DNA from 2 places in the Lysinibacillus sp. JNUCC-52 genome. Region 2 is predicted to be linked to the other one. Evidence: riboswitches for the same ligand, from Rfam matches in the RefSeq annotation. Region 2 holds a riboswitch; the other holds the start of a gene.

Region 1 (7,657 bases), 2.2 Mb from region 2:
ATTACAAAGGATGAGTACAAACATATTGAATTACAACTTTCAACTGCAAACAAACATATTCAAACATTAAGTCAAAACTATTTACGCGTACGTTCAGTTTCTGCTTTTAAACAATTACTCGAAATGACTCGTATTTCAAAAAATATCGTGAAAATTGTAAAAACTGATCCGCAAAAATTTTACAATGTGGAGCCATTTTTTTATGCGCACCTCCCTTCTGCCGTTGAATTAACAGATAAGTACACAATGCTATCTAAGCAACCAGTCAAAGATAAAGAAATCCAAGTTACATTATCTAAAACACGTGAAACGTTATCGGATTTAAATTCTACATTTCAAATTGATTTGAAAGATGCGCTTTCAAATGATATTGATCATCTTCAAATGGAAATTGAATTCGCGAACCGTTCCAATTTAAGAAGGAAAGAACAACTGGAATGGCGAGGCGATGAAAAATGACAGCTAACAGAGATTCTATCTATTCATTAGAATCATTGCCAGGCATCTCACCTCTTGTACAAAACTATTTAAAATCGTCAAATCAAGAGGCAATGACTACCTATGAAACGCTATCACCGCTTGCTCAAAGTCGGGCACTTTTATATGCAAGTCAAATTGACCTAACTAATTTTGAGTCTGTATTAACATTAGGTCAAGACTCTCAACGTGCTGTCTCTCAATTTGCAGATCGTATGCTTGCACAAGTGAAGGACAAAGATGTCACCAAAATTGGACAGATGCTTGATTCGTTAATGCAAACATTAGACCGAGTTGACCCTGCTGCACTGGAGCCTAAAAAACCTTCCTTCTTAAAAAAAATGTTCGGTAAAACAGAACCAACTGTTAAACAAACCCTTACTGAGTTTGAACGAATTAGTATTCAAGTTGAACGAATAGGCGTCCAACTTGAACGTGCACAGCTACAGCTAATAAGAGACGTTGAAATGCTCGAGCAATTATACACACATAATCGTGGTTTTTTTGAAGAGCTAGCAACTGCGATTGCCGCTGGACAGATGAAAAAACACCAGGCTATTGAAGTAGAGTTACCCGCAAAAGTTAGCATCGTACAAACGACTAAACAACCGCTTGCTATTCAGCAACTCAATGATTTCACAGCGCAACTTGAACGTCTTGATCAGCGTATATATGATTTACAAGTATCACAGCAGGTAGCTTTACAAACAGCACCGCAAATACGTATGATTCAACAGGCAAATCAAACACTCGCTGAGAAAATCGAGTTTTCAATCGTCACACTTATTCCGCTTTGGAAAAATCAATTAGCTATGATGCTTTCGATGAATATGGATCATCATTATGCACAGCTAGAAGAACGACTTGCACGTACAAATGAGCGGTTTACAAGCCCCACTTTTGAACAACAAGTATCGAAATTTAAAGAAACACAACATGAGCTAAAAATAGCCATTCAAGACGTTTTTGCTTTACATACGGCTACTGAAAAGGAAAAACAACATTTACAACAGGATGTAGCTGGCATGAAAGCATCAAAGACAACGGAATAAGAAAATGAGCGCTAAATTATATAAAGGGGTGTCTCAACAATTACGTGAGACACCCCTTTATCCTATTATGCGAAATACTCTTTATAGTAACCGCCAATATTACCAGTGTTATCAATAATGAAAACGAACTCTTCCGTTTCATTTTTCACTTCGTATTCTTTCCCAACTGTTAATACGTTTGATACTAAATATTTTGATGCGTTCGTATGTTTGCAAGTAACCGTACGAATTGTTGGTGCATCTTTCCATTTTAAATGTAACATAAATTCTCTACCTCTCTTTACTAGCCATAAGCTAACATCTATTGTTTATTTTATACGATTTTGGTTGTTTTGTGGAGAAAAAACTATAGAAGGCTATATTTTGTCCTTAATAAAGAATTGTTTACCTGTTTCAACTTATTAAAATTTATACTCGAGGTGTTGTTATGAGTTTCGGTGGTGTTCCGCAATGGTTCTTTATCATCGCAGTCGCATTTGCCATTTGCTTTATTTTATTTGCAGAATGGAATTCTAGAAAATAAGTGAGTCCATTTAGATGGACTCACTTATTTTTGTCTACATAACGTAATAAAGCAGTATATACTTGATGCCCATTGCAATTTTTCTCCTCTGTTTATTAGTAATTAAACAGGGCGTTTCTCTACCACCATATCTAGTTGATACGTAAGACACAACCGACCTTATGTTAGCGAAGATTGTGCCAGCGGAAAGCATCGCACATAATGGAAATCAACGGTAGTTGAACAAAACTGACTGAAGATAAACCTCCTCTGAAATTACTTCAGTGTTCGTTTTAAAAATTCTTTTGTACGTTCGTGTTCTGGGCTTACTAACACCTTGGATGGTGGCCCTTCTTCAACAATTACGCCTTTATCCATAAATACAACTCGGTCTGCAACTTCTTTAGCAAACTCCATTTCATGCGTAACAATCAGCATCGTATTTCCTGCATTGGCTAACTCACGCATTACTTTTAACACTTCCCCAACCATTTCTGGATCTAGAGCAGAGGTAGGTTCATCAAATAACATCACATCAGGATTCATAGATAGTGCTCGAGCAATTGCCACCCGTTGCTTTTGACCACCCGAAAGCTGGCGTGGCTTTGCATTAACATATTGGTCCATCCCAACTATTTTAAGATATTTCAAAGCAGTCTTCTCAGCTTCTTCTTTCGAACGTTTTAAAACTTTAACCTGTCCTACAGTACAATTTTTTAACACATTGTGATTATTAAACAAATTAAACTGTTGGAAAACCATTCCCAGATGCGTCCGATAAGCTTGAATGTTATGCTTTTCGTGTAAAATATTTTCCCCTTTATAAATAATTTCTCCACCATTTGGTGTTTCAAGTAAATTGATGCAACGCAGAAGGGTTGATTTACCTGATCCTGATGAACCGATTAAACATACAACCTCTCCCTTTTCTACTTTAAAATTCACATCTTTTAATACTTGGTTACGACCAAATGATTTACTTAAATGATCTATTTGAATGATTGCCATTTGTTCGTTCCCCCTAGTCTATTTCTTTCAGTTCTTTTTGATAAGCATCAGGTCCATCAAGACGTTTTTCTACATATAGCAGAATTCTTGAAGCCGTAAATGTCATGATGAAGTAAAGCACACATGCGACAAAGAAAGATTCGAAATAACGGAAGTTATTACCCGAAATCGATTTTGTTTGGAAGAATAATTCTGTTACACTAATTACACTTAAAACAGCAGTATCTTTAATATTCATAATTAATTGGTTACCTGTTGCAGGTAAAATGTTACGTGCAACTTGCGGTAATACAACATGCATCATAATTTGCACATGCCCCATGCCAATCGCAGAAGCAGCCTCGTATTGTCCTTTATCGATTGAGACAATCCCACCACGTACGATTTCAGCCATATACGCACCCGTATTCAATGAAACGACTAAAATACCAGCAGTAATAAAGTGCATATCGATGCCAAAGGCAATATCTAGTCCGTAATATACGACCATTGCTTGTACAATCATTGGTGTACCACGGAAAAATTCAACATAGCATGTCAGTATAAAATTAATACATTTTAATAAAATATGTTTTATACTTTTTTTACGAACTGGAATGGTATGCATAATCCCAATAAAAAATCCGATGAATGCACCAATAATTGTACTGATTGTTGAAATGAGTAACGTATAATACGCTCCTCGTAAAAACATTTGCCAGTTGTTTTCTATAATAGAAATAATCCATTCTAAACTCATGATGTTCCTCCTAACAACGTGTTGTTGCTTGATATCAATTATGCCTTAGCGAAATCATCTTTTCATTTGAATGAATAAGCTTTATTCAAATTATGTGACACACTTCTTAGACATGCATTATTCAGTTTGACTTTCTCTCTGAATCAACAAATTTATAATAGAGACTGTCCCAAAGTCACTTAAACTTTTGAAGTAAAACACTGCTTGAATATGAAAAAATAGCATACGAGAAGACAGCTCAGTATACTATTTTTTCGATTAGGACAGCTCCAGTGATATTACTGTGCTGCTGGTTGTTGCAAAATAGCTTCTTCCATAATTTTTTGGCGATCATCTTCTGAAATACCTTTTAAAATTTCATTGATTTTCTCTAGACTCGCGTCACCTTTACGTAAACCTACTGCAATAGAAGTATTAGAAATATCTGTATCAAATCCTTCTTCAAATGATACAAATGTAAATTTATCATTAGCTGCTGCTGCTGAAATACCTTCTGGACGTTCAGCTACATAGCCATCAATTTTGCCAGCTTCTAAAGCTACACGCATTGCAGAGAAGTTTTCCATCGCTGTTTGCTTTTCTACACCTTTAATTTGATCGATAACATTATAGTTCGATGTATTTAGCTGAGATGTAACTTTTGCACCTGAGAAATCTTGAATTGATTTGGCATTTTCATACTTGCTACCTTTTTTAATAACCATTACGAAATCAGAAGTATAGTAGTTTTCAGTGAAATCAATTGTTTGTTTACGTTCTTCTGTTGGAGACATCCCTGCTACAATTGCATCAATTTTTTTGGATTGAAGCGCAGGTACTAAACCATCCCATTCCATTTTTACAACGACTAGTTTTTTGCCTAAACCGTCAGCGATTTTTTTCGCCATTTGTACATCATAGCCGCCTGCATACTCTGCATTATCAGCAATTTTTACTGCGCCGTTAGAATCATCTTGCTGTGTCCAGTTAAATGGTGGATAACCTGCTTCCATCCCAATGCGGAATTCTCCACCGCTTTCATCCTTTGCACCATCTCCTGTTGCTTTTTCATCCTTGTCACTAGTACCACAAGCCGCTAACAGGATTGCTGTCATTGCTGTTAACATAAATAACAACCATTTTCTTTTCATCTAAAACTCCCCTTTTCTGTAAAAAAAATAAAGCAACTGTACAAAAAAAGACCTAAGTTCTGAACTTAGGTCTTACCTTTTATTAACAGTTGCCCAAATCCTCACTATAATTTCCATGTTTCCGAGATAGCACAACCTAGTAAACTGGAATTATATTTACTAGGACAGTCCTGCACTTATTCACTGCAGACCCAGCATAAAAGTACGAGCTCCTTTTATACTTCGGCGATATTTCCTTCTCCATTACGTCTTCGCTTGCTTTAACTCAGCAATGGACTAATAAATACCGCGCCTCTACCTCACGAAAAACAAAAGTGAGGTTTGTTTATTTAATTGTTATATAGATATTACTATAAAGCTAGCATATTCGTCAAGATAGTTTTATCATTTTTCTGACTAATGACAAAATTAGCCTATAATCCTTCTTAAATCCATAAATTAAGTAGAATATCATTAAAAACGTTTGGCATTATTTCACAAATTTTTATTATTAAAAACAATAATTATAAACCATAAGAATCTATTTTTAAGTTCAACAAAGGCCCTTTAGACCATGAAGTATTTTTTCGAAAGTACATCTTAAATTAAACGGACTACAAAAAACCCTACAAAACAGTTCATTTTGTAGGGTTTTGGCATGTCATTTATTGAATTAAGAATTTAATAATAAATCTTCTGGATTTTCAAGTAACTCTTTAACAGTTTTAAGGAAGCCTACAGAATCTTTACCATCGATAATACGGTGGTCATAAGATAATGCTAAGTACATCATTGGGCGAATTTCTACTTCACCATTTACTTCTACTGGACGTTTTTTAATTGAGTGCATTCCTAAAATAGCCGCTTGTGTACCGTTCATAATAGGTGTTGACATTAATGAACCGAATACACCGCCATTTGTAATAGTGAATGAACCACCTTGAAGATCAGCTAAACCTAATTTTTTATCGCGTGCTTTTTTAGCTAGGTCTGCAATTGAATCCTCAATTTCAGCGAAGTTTTTACGGTCTGCATCACGAACAACTGGTACTACTAAACCTTCTTCAGTTGATACAGCTACACCAATATCAAAGAAGTTATTTAAGTGAATTTCATCGCCAACGATTTGAGCATTCACATAAGGGTATTTTTTAAGTGCTGCAACAACAGCTTTTGTGAAGAATGACATGAAACCAAGTTTAGAGCCTGTAGACTCAAAGAATTGATCTTTTTTACGAGAACGTAATGCCATAACATTAGTCATATCAACTTCATTGAATGTTGTAAGCATAGCAGTCGATTGCTTAACTTCTAATAGACGTTTAGCGATTGTTTGACGACGACGGCTCATTTTTTCAACTGTTACACGTGAATTATCTACAGCTACTGCTGCTTGTGGCGCTGCAGCTGGTTTAGCTTGAGGTGCTGCTACAGGTGCTGTACCATGAGCTGCAACATCTTGTACACGTACACGACCTTGTGGATCAACTGGAGATACAGCTGCAAGATCGATTCCTTTTTCACGAGCAAGTTTACGTGCTGCAGGAGATGCGATTACACGTTCGCCAGAAGTTTCTTCCACAACAGGTGCTGCTGCTGGTGTTGGTGCAGCTACAGCTTGAGCAGCCGCTGGTGTTGGAGCTTCTGCAACTGGTGTTGCTGCTGGTGCAGGTGCCGCACCTTCGCCCGCTTCTACAACTGCGATTACTTGGCCTACAAGAACAGTATCGCCTTCTTCAGCTAAAATTTGTGTTAACACCCCAGCTTCTTCAGAAATGATTTCAGCATTTACTTTATCTGTTTCAAGTTCAACGATGAATTCACCTTTTTCCACGCGGTCGCCCACTTTTTTAACCCACTGTGCAATACTACCTTCTGTAATCGATTCTGCTAATTCAGGGACTTTAATTTCAGCCACTTTCATTTCCTCCTTTGATTAACGTGCATGCGTTTCATGCACATAAAGGGCTACCGCCTTAGGCACGTAGCCCAGCTTCCAGTAATAATGATATGTTTAGTTTACTTTTACCGTTTCAGCAACTGCTTCTTCAATTAGAGCTGATTGAGCTGCTTTATGAGAATCTGCATCACCTTCTGAAGTTGAGCTCATTGCAGGACGACCTACATAACGAAGCTTTTTACCTTCAGATAGTTCATATAATGTTTCCAATGCGTAATTCCAAGTACCTTGGTTTTTAGGTTCTTCTTGTACCCATACAATTTCTTTAACATTTGGATACTTAGCAATAATATCAGCAACTTGCGTCGTTGGGAATGGGTAAAGTTGCTCTACACGAACAATGTGTAAGTGATCGAAGCCTTCTCCATCTTTCACGCGGTCTGCTAAGTCAATCATTACTTTACCAGTACCTAATACAATTCGTTCAACAGATTTAGTTTTTGAGCCTAAACCTGGTTGTTCGATTACTTCTTGGAATGCGCCATTTGCTAATTGTTCAGCATTTGCTGCAGCTAATGGATGACGAAGTAATGATTTTGGTGATACAACAACTAATGGACGCACACCTTCTGTTTCTAACATTGCTGCTTGACGACGTAATAGGTGGTAGTAGTTTCCTGCATTTGAGCAGTTTGCCACAAACCAGTTATTTTCAGCAGACATTTGTAAGTAACGCTCCATACGGCTTGAAGAGTGTTCAGGACCTTGGCCTTCATACCCGTGAGGTAAAAGAATAACTAAGCCTGATTTTTGGCCCCATTTAGAACGTGCCCCTGAAATGAAGTTATCAAACATCACTTGAGCCATATT
Region 2 (7,657 bases):
ATGGTATTACTAGCTATTTTTGGACAAGGCTTACTTCAAAAGTCGATGAAAATCTATACAATTGGCTTTACAGTAGTATTTATTATTTTGTCGATTATGATTTTAACGAATGTTTCAATGGAGCTTTTAAATGCTGGTAATTTTTCTTTCAGCCAGTTTTTATTAATGACTTCCATTTGTGTAACATGGCAGATTACATATGGTCCATATGTATCTGACCATTCAAGATTTATCCATCCTTCACAATCTAAAAAGGTATTTACTTATAGTTACCTTGGAAGCTTTGCTAGTTCAGTTTGGTTAATGGTTTTAGGTGCAGCCATTGCCACTATGGTTGTGAATGGTAATGTTATGGCGCAAATTAAAGATATGGGCTCATTAGGTTTCATTATTGCACTATTATTATCTCTTGGTGTCCTCGTTATTAACTCCTTAAATATTTATGGAGCAGGCATTATTATATTATCGATTGCAAGTAACTTTTTAACGTTTAAAACATCTGCGAGACTACGGACAATTACTTCCATCGCAATTGGTATTATTATTGCCATTATTGCAACTTGGAGCTCAAGCAATTTTATGGCTAATTTCCAATTATACTTAGGGTTTATTTTATTCTTTATTATCCCTTGGAGTATGATTACATTAACTGATTTTTATATTTTAAAGAGAGTACATTACCCTCCAGATGAGTTCAACAAGAAGGATGGCATTTTCGGAAAAATTAATATACCTACAATGATTATTTACTTGTTAACTATCTTTATTCAAATTCCGTTTATTAATACGGAGTTATATGTAGGTCCTATTGCAAAAATGCTAAATGGATTGGATATTGCATGGCTTGTCGGTGGTGCGGTTTCTTTCCTATTATATATTAGCTTTTCTAAATTAACGGCACCTGCCAAGCTTTCTGTTGATGTTTATCCAACGGCTAGTGTGCCTGAGAATAATTAATAAATATGGTTCGCCAGGCTTCCCCAGGCCTTTTTAAAGCCCCTGTATAGTAATTTCATACAGGGGCTTTACTTATGTTATTAAGCATCTACCTTTTCGATGTTGCGGATTGCTAAATAGGCAATGACTATCCCTATAATTGCTAATGTTATCGGGATTACGATAATATCATTCAATGAAAATGCACCCGTATTTGAAGAAACAACCATCACGATCAACAGAGAGGACAGTATTGTTGTTGGTACGGAGTATTTTTTCATACCAAAATACAATGGAATTAGTGCCATACTGGATGCCGCTACAGCATTCATTAATACGGAAGGAATGCGAAAAAGCTGCCCTCTAATTAATAGGACAGCTTTCATTTCTATTTCTCTACTTTTAAATCACACTGTTGCAGTGGAATCATTTTCGTTTTATGTTTTATTTTATAGCCCAACCACAAGGCGATAAACAGTGGTATCCCGATATAAGAAACAAGGACGCCATACCAGTCAACCGAATCACCTGTGAAAGCTGTATAATTTTGACCAATTACAACAATCATACACAATGTAAATGCAAAGAGTGGTCCGAATGGATACAGCTTTGCTTTATATGGTAGTAATTTTAGGTCTAAGCCTTGCGCTTCATACGCTCTACGGAAGCGATAATGACTAAATGCAATACCAAGCCATGCAATGAAGCCTGACATCCCCGAAGCGTTTAAAAGCCACATATAGACAACGCCATCACCAAAGAATGATGCTAAAAATGCTAGGCAACCGACTGCTAATGTTAGCAGTAATGCGTAAATCGGAATTCCGCGACGGCTAAGCTTTGCGAAAATTTTAGGTGCGTGTCCATCTACTGCTAATTGCCATAACATACGTGATGATGCATATAACCCCGAATTACCTGCAGACAACATCGCTGTTAATATAATGGCATTCATTAATGATGCAGCAAAGGCAATACCTAAGCGGTCAAACACTAGTGTGAATGGTGAAACAGCAATATCTTCAGATAATAAACGAGCATCTGTAAATGGAATTAACATCCCAATTGCTGCAATGGCTAAAATGTAAAATAAAATAATTCGCCAAAAGACTGACTTAACCGCTTTCGGAATATTTTTACCAGGATCATCAGTTTCCCCAGCAGTGATTCCTAATAGCTCTGTCCCTTGGAACGAGAAGCCTGCTGCTAGAAATATGCCGAATGTAGCAAGGAAGCCACCATGGAATGGACCATCACTTATAAAGAAATTCGTAAAGCCGACTGGTGCTTGTCCTCCTAAAATACCAAAAATCATCAATAGACTGACGATAATGAAAACAATAACAGTCGCAACTTTTATCATGGCAAACCAATATTCACTTTCACCATAGCTTTTTACAGAAAGTAAATTGAATGTTAGTACGATCGCAATAAATATGACTGTCCATAGTGCCGAAGAGCTGTCTGGGAACCAGTACTTCATTATAAGAGAAACTGCTGCAATTTCAGCGGCAATTGTAATCGCCCAGTTATACCAGTAGTTCCAGCCAAGTGCAAAGCCAAGCGCTGGATCTACAAATTTTGTTGCATACGTACTAAATGAACCTGATGACGGCATATAAGCTGCCATTTCACCCAAGCTTGTCATTAAAAAGTACACCATAATGCCGATTAATGCATAAGCAAGAAGTGCACCACCTGGTCCAGCCTGTGCTATAGCACCACCACTGGCTAGAAATAGCCCAGTTCCGATAGTACCACCTAACGAAATCATTGTTATATGGCGGCTTTTTAATTCTTTTTTCAACTCTGGTGCTTTATGACCGAGCTGATTAACTTTTATTTCACTCACGTTAAAGCTTCCTTCCTTTTATAAGAGGCAATAAAAATGCCATCACATGAACGTTGTGATGGCTAAGTAAATCCTCTGTTTCTTCAAAATGATAGCACAACACGTTGTCCAACGTGACAGTTCTGTTCCTTTCGGAGACAGCCCCAGCATGAGGTTTTCAAGTCCCCTCACACTTCGGCAATATTTCCTTTCAGCTAACATCTTCAATGCTTGTCATCTCCACTAGCTTACTTATAAATACCGCGACCTCTACCTCAATACAAACATGAGGCATATAATTATTAAATTTATGATGTGTCTTAGTTTAACATACGACCTAAGACATTTCAATAAAACGATTAATGTTCTGTATTTTATGAATATTCTACTATTTTTATTAATGTGATAAAGTGTTATAGTGGTTCGAATTATAACTGTTCTATCAGGGAGGTACTTATTTTGACAACTAACGAAGAATCTACTTATCCTAGCAGAAAGATTAACTGGAAGGGCACAACGCTCTTATTAGTTATCGGTGTAATTTTTCTTGCTTCGACATTACGTATGCCATTAACGGTTGTAGGACCAATTATTTCCTTCATTCGTGAGGATCTCGGTATATCTAACGTACTTGCAGGCTTTCTAACAACAATTCCATTGCTTGCATTCGCACTAGTGTCACCTATTGCCCCAATCGTTGCAAGAAAACTAGGACTAGAACTAACTCTTTTTCTATCAACCATTTTATTAGCACTTGGGATTGTACTGCGCTCACTTGGAACAACAGGGTTACTCGTATTCGGTACAATGATAATAGGTGTAGCTATTTCATTTGGTAACGTCCTCATCCCAGGGTTACTTAAATTAAAATTCCCTTATCATGTTGGTTTACTAATGGCATTCTTCACAATGTCCATGAACTTAACGGCTGGTATTGGCGCTGGTATTAGTTATCCTATAGCCAATGCATCTCTTGGCTGGCAAGGTGCACTTGCCATCGCTATAGCTCTTGTCGTCGTGACTATCTTAATTTGGATTCCTCAATTAAAATTTAATAAGCCTGAACCAACTGTAGCTACTACGAAAACTCGTATACCACTGTGGAAATCACCAGTTACTTGGGCAGTCACTGGCGCAATGGGTTTACAATCGTTATTATTTTATACAACTGCAGCTTGGATTCCTGAAATCTATATTGCCCAAGGAATAGCAGCAGATCGTGCAGGTTGGATGTTTTCAATCATGCAAATTTCCCAAGTACCTATGGCTCTAGCTGTACCGATTATCGCTAGTAAAATGACATCACAACGACCTCTCGTTTTGATGTTTACTGCTTTTTATGTTGTCGGCTTTACTGGCCTTGTCATGGAATGGACTAATCTCGCTGTATTGTGGATGATATTGCTAGGATTAGCAGGTGGCGCTTCATTTTCACTTGCAATGATGTTCTTTACTCTTCGTACTCGTACGGCATTTGAAGCAGCTGATTTATCGGGCTTTGCACAATCATTAGGCTATTTATTAGCCGCAGTTGGCCCTATTTTATTTGGTTACCTACATGATTTATTTGGCGGTTGGAACATCGCTGGCTGTCTATTCGTTGTCGTTGCAGTATTACTATTCTTCTGCTCATTTAGAGCTTCTAGAAACGAATATATAAATTAAAAAAAGCAGCTCATCCTACTATGAGCTGCTTTTTTACATTTTTAATAAGGCGGTTTTTGATAAAAGAAATTCGGTGTATTATAAACATTGACATAAGGCTTATGGAAAATATGCGTTGTTGCAGGTGATAATGGGGGAATCAACCAAGTCCAATTGCCTGTTAAGTCGCGACCTGCCTTCTGCTCAGCTTCTTCAAATAACTTAAATTGCTGTGCAGCAGTATGATGATCGACTATACTTACACCATCTTCTTTAAAGGAAAACAGTACAGCAATATTTAATTCAACTAATGAGCGATCACGCCAAAGCGATGCTTGCTTAGTCGTATCGAGCCCAAAAATTTCAGCGATTTTCGGCAACATATTATAACGATCAGTATCAGCTAAATTACGTGCCCCAATTTCTGTCCCCATATACCAACCATTGAAAGGAGCCGCTTGAAAGTCGATTCCAGCCATTTGAAAACGCATGCTTGAAATAATCGGCACCGCATACCATTTCAACGCTAGTTCCTCCACTTGTGGGTGCTCAGGATGGCGAATTACAACTTCTAGTACATCTTCACGTGGTATTGAAAACAATTGTGGTTGACGGTCATCCACCTGGATAACGAGTGGTAATACATCAAATGCTGTGCCCTCGCCCTGCCAGCCTAGCGATTCACATACTTTTGTAAATGGTACAGAATGTGGGTCACCAACAATGCCAGCTTCCGTCTCATAGCCTGCATAACGGATCAACTGATGATTCCAAATCTTTACTCTACCAGATGCAAATACCGTTATTGTTGGCCGAATTTTACCACCATTTGTCGCATATTGAATATGACATAACAACTTCTCAAATATCCCTTGCTCATCTAAAACATCACGGGCATCCTCAACATGAAGTGACTGCCAAAATAATCTCCCGATACATTTATTACTATTACGCCAAGCTACTCGTGCACCAAAAGTAAGCTCCTCTGTTGAAGGAATATATTGTCCTTCATTTTCAACTTGCTGTAATCTATTTGTTAGCCATTGTGCAGACTCATTTTGCTCCATTTGATAAAGTGTTAAAAAACGTTGTATCTCTTGTAGTTTCATGTCGTTTTCCTCCATCTACCCTCATATTAGATGAATAGAAATAAATTCTCCATGAAAAAATTCATTAGAAAACATACATCTTTTATATATGAAATACTTTGTTCAAATTTAAATCAATAGTCAAAAATTCTCCATCAAAATTTTATAAAAACTAAATGAATAGCTTAAAAAATTACAAAGAAAAAGCATGTAGCAACAATATGCTACATGCTTTACTAGATGACCCCTACGGGATTCGAACCCGTGTTACCGCCGTGAAAGGGCGGTGTCTTAACCGCTTGACCAAGGGGCCATGGCTCCGAAGGCAGGACTCGAACCTGCGACAACCTGATTAACAGTCAGGTGCTACTACCAACTGAGCTACTTCGGAATAATTTTTTAATGGGCCTAAATGGACTCGAACCATCGACCTCACGCTTATCAGGCGTGCGCTCTAACCAGCTGAGCTATAGGCCCTCTTTGGAGCGGGTGATGAGAATCGAACTCACGACATCAGCTTGGAAGGCTGAGGTTTTACCATTAAACTACACCCGCATATGGTGGGTCAGGACGGAATCGAACCGCCGACACTTAGAGCTTCAATCTAATGCTCTACCAACTGAGCTACTGACCCGAAAAAAGAAAATGGAGGAGGTAGAGGGATTCGAACCCCCGCGCGGTGTTACCCGCCTGTCGGTTTTCAAGACCGATCCCTTCAGCCAGACTTGGGTATACCTCCGGAAATAAATATGGTGGAGCCTAGCGGGATCGAACCGCTGACCTCCTGCGTGCAAGGCAGGCGCTCTCCCAGCTGAGCTAAGGCCCCAAATTTTAAAAGATGGTCGGAATGACAGGATTCGAACCTACGACCCCTTGGTCCCAAACCAAGTGCTCTACCAAGCTGAGCTACATTCCGTTACTGTCTATCTTATCTTTTTATGGCGCGCCCGGCAGGAGTCGAACCCACAACCTTCTGATCCGTAGTCAGACGCTCTATCCAATTGAGCTACGGGCGCTTAATATTTAAAAAATGGTGCCGAGGGCCGGAATCGAACCGGCACGGTAGTCACCTACCGCAGGATTTTAAGTCCTGTGCGTCTGCCAGTTCCGCCACCCCGGCACATTTGGAGCGGAAGACGAGGTTCGAACTCGCGACCCCCACCTTGGCAAGGTGGTGTTCTACCACTGAACTACTTCCGCATGTGCATAAGATTATTTATCCTGGCAATTATGTAATTTGTAAATAAAATAAATGGTGCGGGTGAAGGGAGTCGAACCCCCACGCCTTGCGGCGCTAGATCCTAAGTCTAGTGCGTCTGCCAATTCCGCCACACCCGCAAATATGATGAGCCATGAAGGACTCGAACCTTCGACCCTCTGATTAAAAGTCAGATGCTCTACCAACTGAGCTAATGGCTCATATTATTAATAAATGAAAAATGGCTGGGGTACTAGGATTCGAACCTAGGCATGACGGAATCAAAATCCGTTGCCTTACCGCTTGGCTATACCCCAATATTAATTATATGGGGCGACTGATGGGAATCGAACCCACGAATGTCGGAACCACAATCCGATGCGTTAACCACTTCGCCACAACCGCCATATGAACTATAACAGTAGTTTAATCTAAAAAAATTTGGCAGGGGCAGTAGGAATCGAACCCACACCAAAGGTTTTGGAGACCTCTATTCTACCGTTGAACTATGCCCCTAAAATAAAAAACTGGTGGAGGGGGACGGATTCGAACCGCCGAACCCTAAGGAGCGGATTTACAGTCCGCCGCGTTTAGCCACTTCGCTACCCCTCCAAGGGCTGATGCCGGCGATAGGAGTCGAACCCACGACCTACTGATTACAAGTCAGTTGCTCTACCAACTGAGCTACACCGGCAAATAAAAAAGACGGTCCCGACCGGGATCGAACCGGCGATCTCCTGCGTGACAGGCAGGCATGTTAACCGCTACACCACGGGACCATAATTTGGTTGCGGAGACAGGATTTGAACCTGTGACCTTCGGGTTATGAGCCCGACGAGCTACCACTGCTCCACCCCGCGACAATATAATACTTTGATATTAAAATGGTGGAGGATGACGGGCTCGAACCGCCGACCCTCTGCTTGTAAGGCAGATGCTCTCCCAGCTGAGCTAATCCTC

The links. Region 2 has a riboswitch for lysine ahead of JNUCC52_RS12460 (amino acid permease). Riboswitches for the same ligand answer to the same signal wherever they lie in the genome.
Positions count from the first base shown of each region.
Region 1: it holds a riboswitch for lysine, as region 2 does, so the genes downstream of both, JNUCC52_RS01795 (transporter substrate-binding domain-containing protein) here and JNUCC52_RS12460 (amino acid permease) in region 2, are expected to answer to the same signal.

Region 1 covers NZ_CP065546.1:314,980-322,636, reverse strand. The annotation lists gene JNUCC52_RS01820 (5-bromo-4-chloroindolyl phosphate hydrolysis family protein) at 1-459, shown strand, start outside; gene JNUCC52_RS01815 (toxic anion resistance protein) at 456-1,529, shown strand; gene JNUCC52_RS01810 (DUF6501 family protein) at 1,595-1,792, opposite strand; gene JNUCC52_RS01805 (amino acid ABC transporter ATP-binding protein) at 2,308-3,039, opposite strand; gene JNUCC52_RS01800 (amino acid ABC transporter permease) at 3,053-3,778, opposite strand; gene JNUCC52_RS01795 (transporter substrate-binding domain-containing protein) at 4,057-4,908, opposite strand; lysine riboswitch at 5,028-5,213, opposite strand; gene odhB (2-oxoglutarate dehydrogenase complex dihydrolipoyllysine-residue succinyltransferase) at 5,561-6,805, opposite strand; gene JNUCC52_RS01785 (2-oxoglutarate dehydrogenase E1 component) at 6,902-7,657, opposite strand, start outside.
Region 2 covers NZ_CP065546.1:2,524,757-2,532,413, forward strand. The annotation lists gene JNUCC52_RS12450 (purine-cytosine permease family protein) at 1-957, shown strand, start outside; partial or broken gene JNUCC52_RS12455 (ABC transporter permease) at 1,038-1,283, opposite strand; gene JNUCC52_RS12460 (amino acid permease) at 1,325-2,788, opposite strand; lysine riboswitch at 2,873-3,048, opposite strand; gene JNUCC52_RS12465 (CynX/NimT family MFS transporter) at 3,227-4,432, shown strand; gene JNUCC52_RS12470 (nitric oxide synthase oxygenase) at 4,474-5,520, opposite strand; tRNA gene JNUCC52_RS12475 (tRNA-Glu) at 5,741-5,812, opposite strand; tRNA gene JNUCC52_RS12480 (tRNA-Asn) at 5,814-5,890, opposite strand; tRNA gene JNUCC52_RS12485 (tRNA-Ile) at 5,903-5,976, opposite strand; tRNA gene JNUCC52_RS12490 (tRNA-Gly) at 5,981-6,054, opposite strand; tRNA gene JNUCC52_RS12495 (tRNA-Phe) at 6,058-6,133, opposite strand; tRNA gene JNUCC52_RS12500 (tRNA-Ser) at 6,146-6,238, opposite strand; tRNA gene JNUCC52_RS12505 (tRNA-Ala) at 6,250-6,325, opposite strand; tRNA gene JNUCC52_RS12510 (tRNA-Pro) at 6,339-6,415, opposite strand; tRNA gene JNUCC52_RS12515 (tRNA-Arg) at 6,439-6,515, opposite strand; tRNA gene JNUCC52_RS12520 (tRNA-Leu) at 6,531-6,619, opposite strand; tRNA gene JNUCC52_RS12525 (tRNA-Gly) at 6,625-6,699, opposite strand; tRNA gene JNUCC52_RS12530 (tRNA-Leu) at 6,753-6,837, opposite strand; tRNA gene JNUCC52_RS12535 (tRNA-Lys) at 6,846-6,918, opposite strand; tRNA gene JNUCC52_RS12540 (tRNA-Gln) at 6,940-7,014, opposite strand; tRNA gene JNUCC52_RS12545 (tRNA-His) at 7,027-7,102, opposite strand; tRNA gene JNUCC52_RS12550 (tRNA-Trp) at 7,140-7,213, opposite strand; tRNA gene JNUCC52_RS12555 (tRNA-Tyr) at 7,226-7,309, opposite strand; tRNA gene JNUCC52_RS12560 (tRNA-Thr) at 7,319-7,391, opposite strand; tRNA gene JNUCC52_RS12565 (tRNA-Asp) at 7,404-7,476, opposite strand; tRNA gene JNUCC52_RS12570 (tRNA-Met) at 7,483-7,557, opposite strand; tRNA gene JNUCC52_RS12575 (tRNA-Val) at 7,583-7,657, opposite strand, start outside.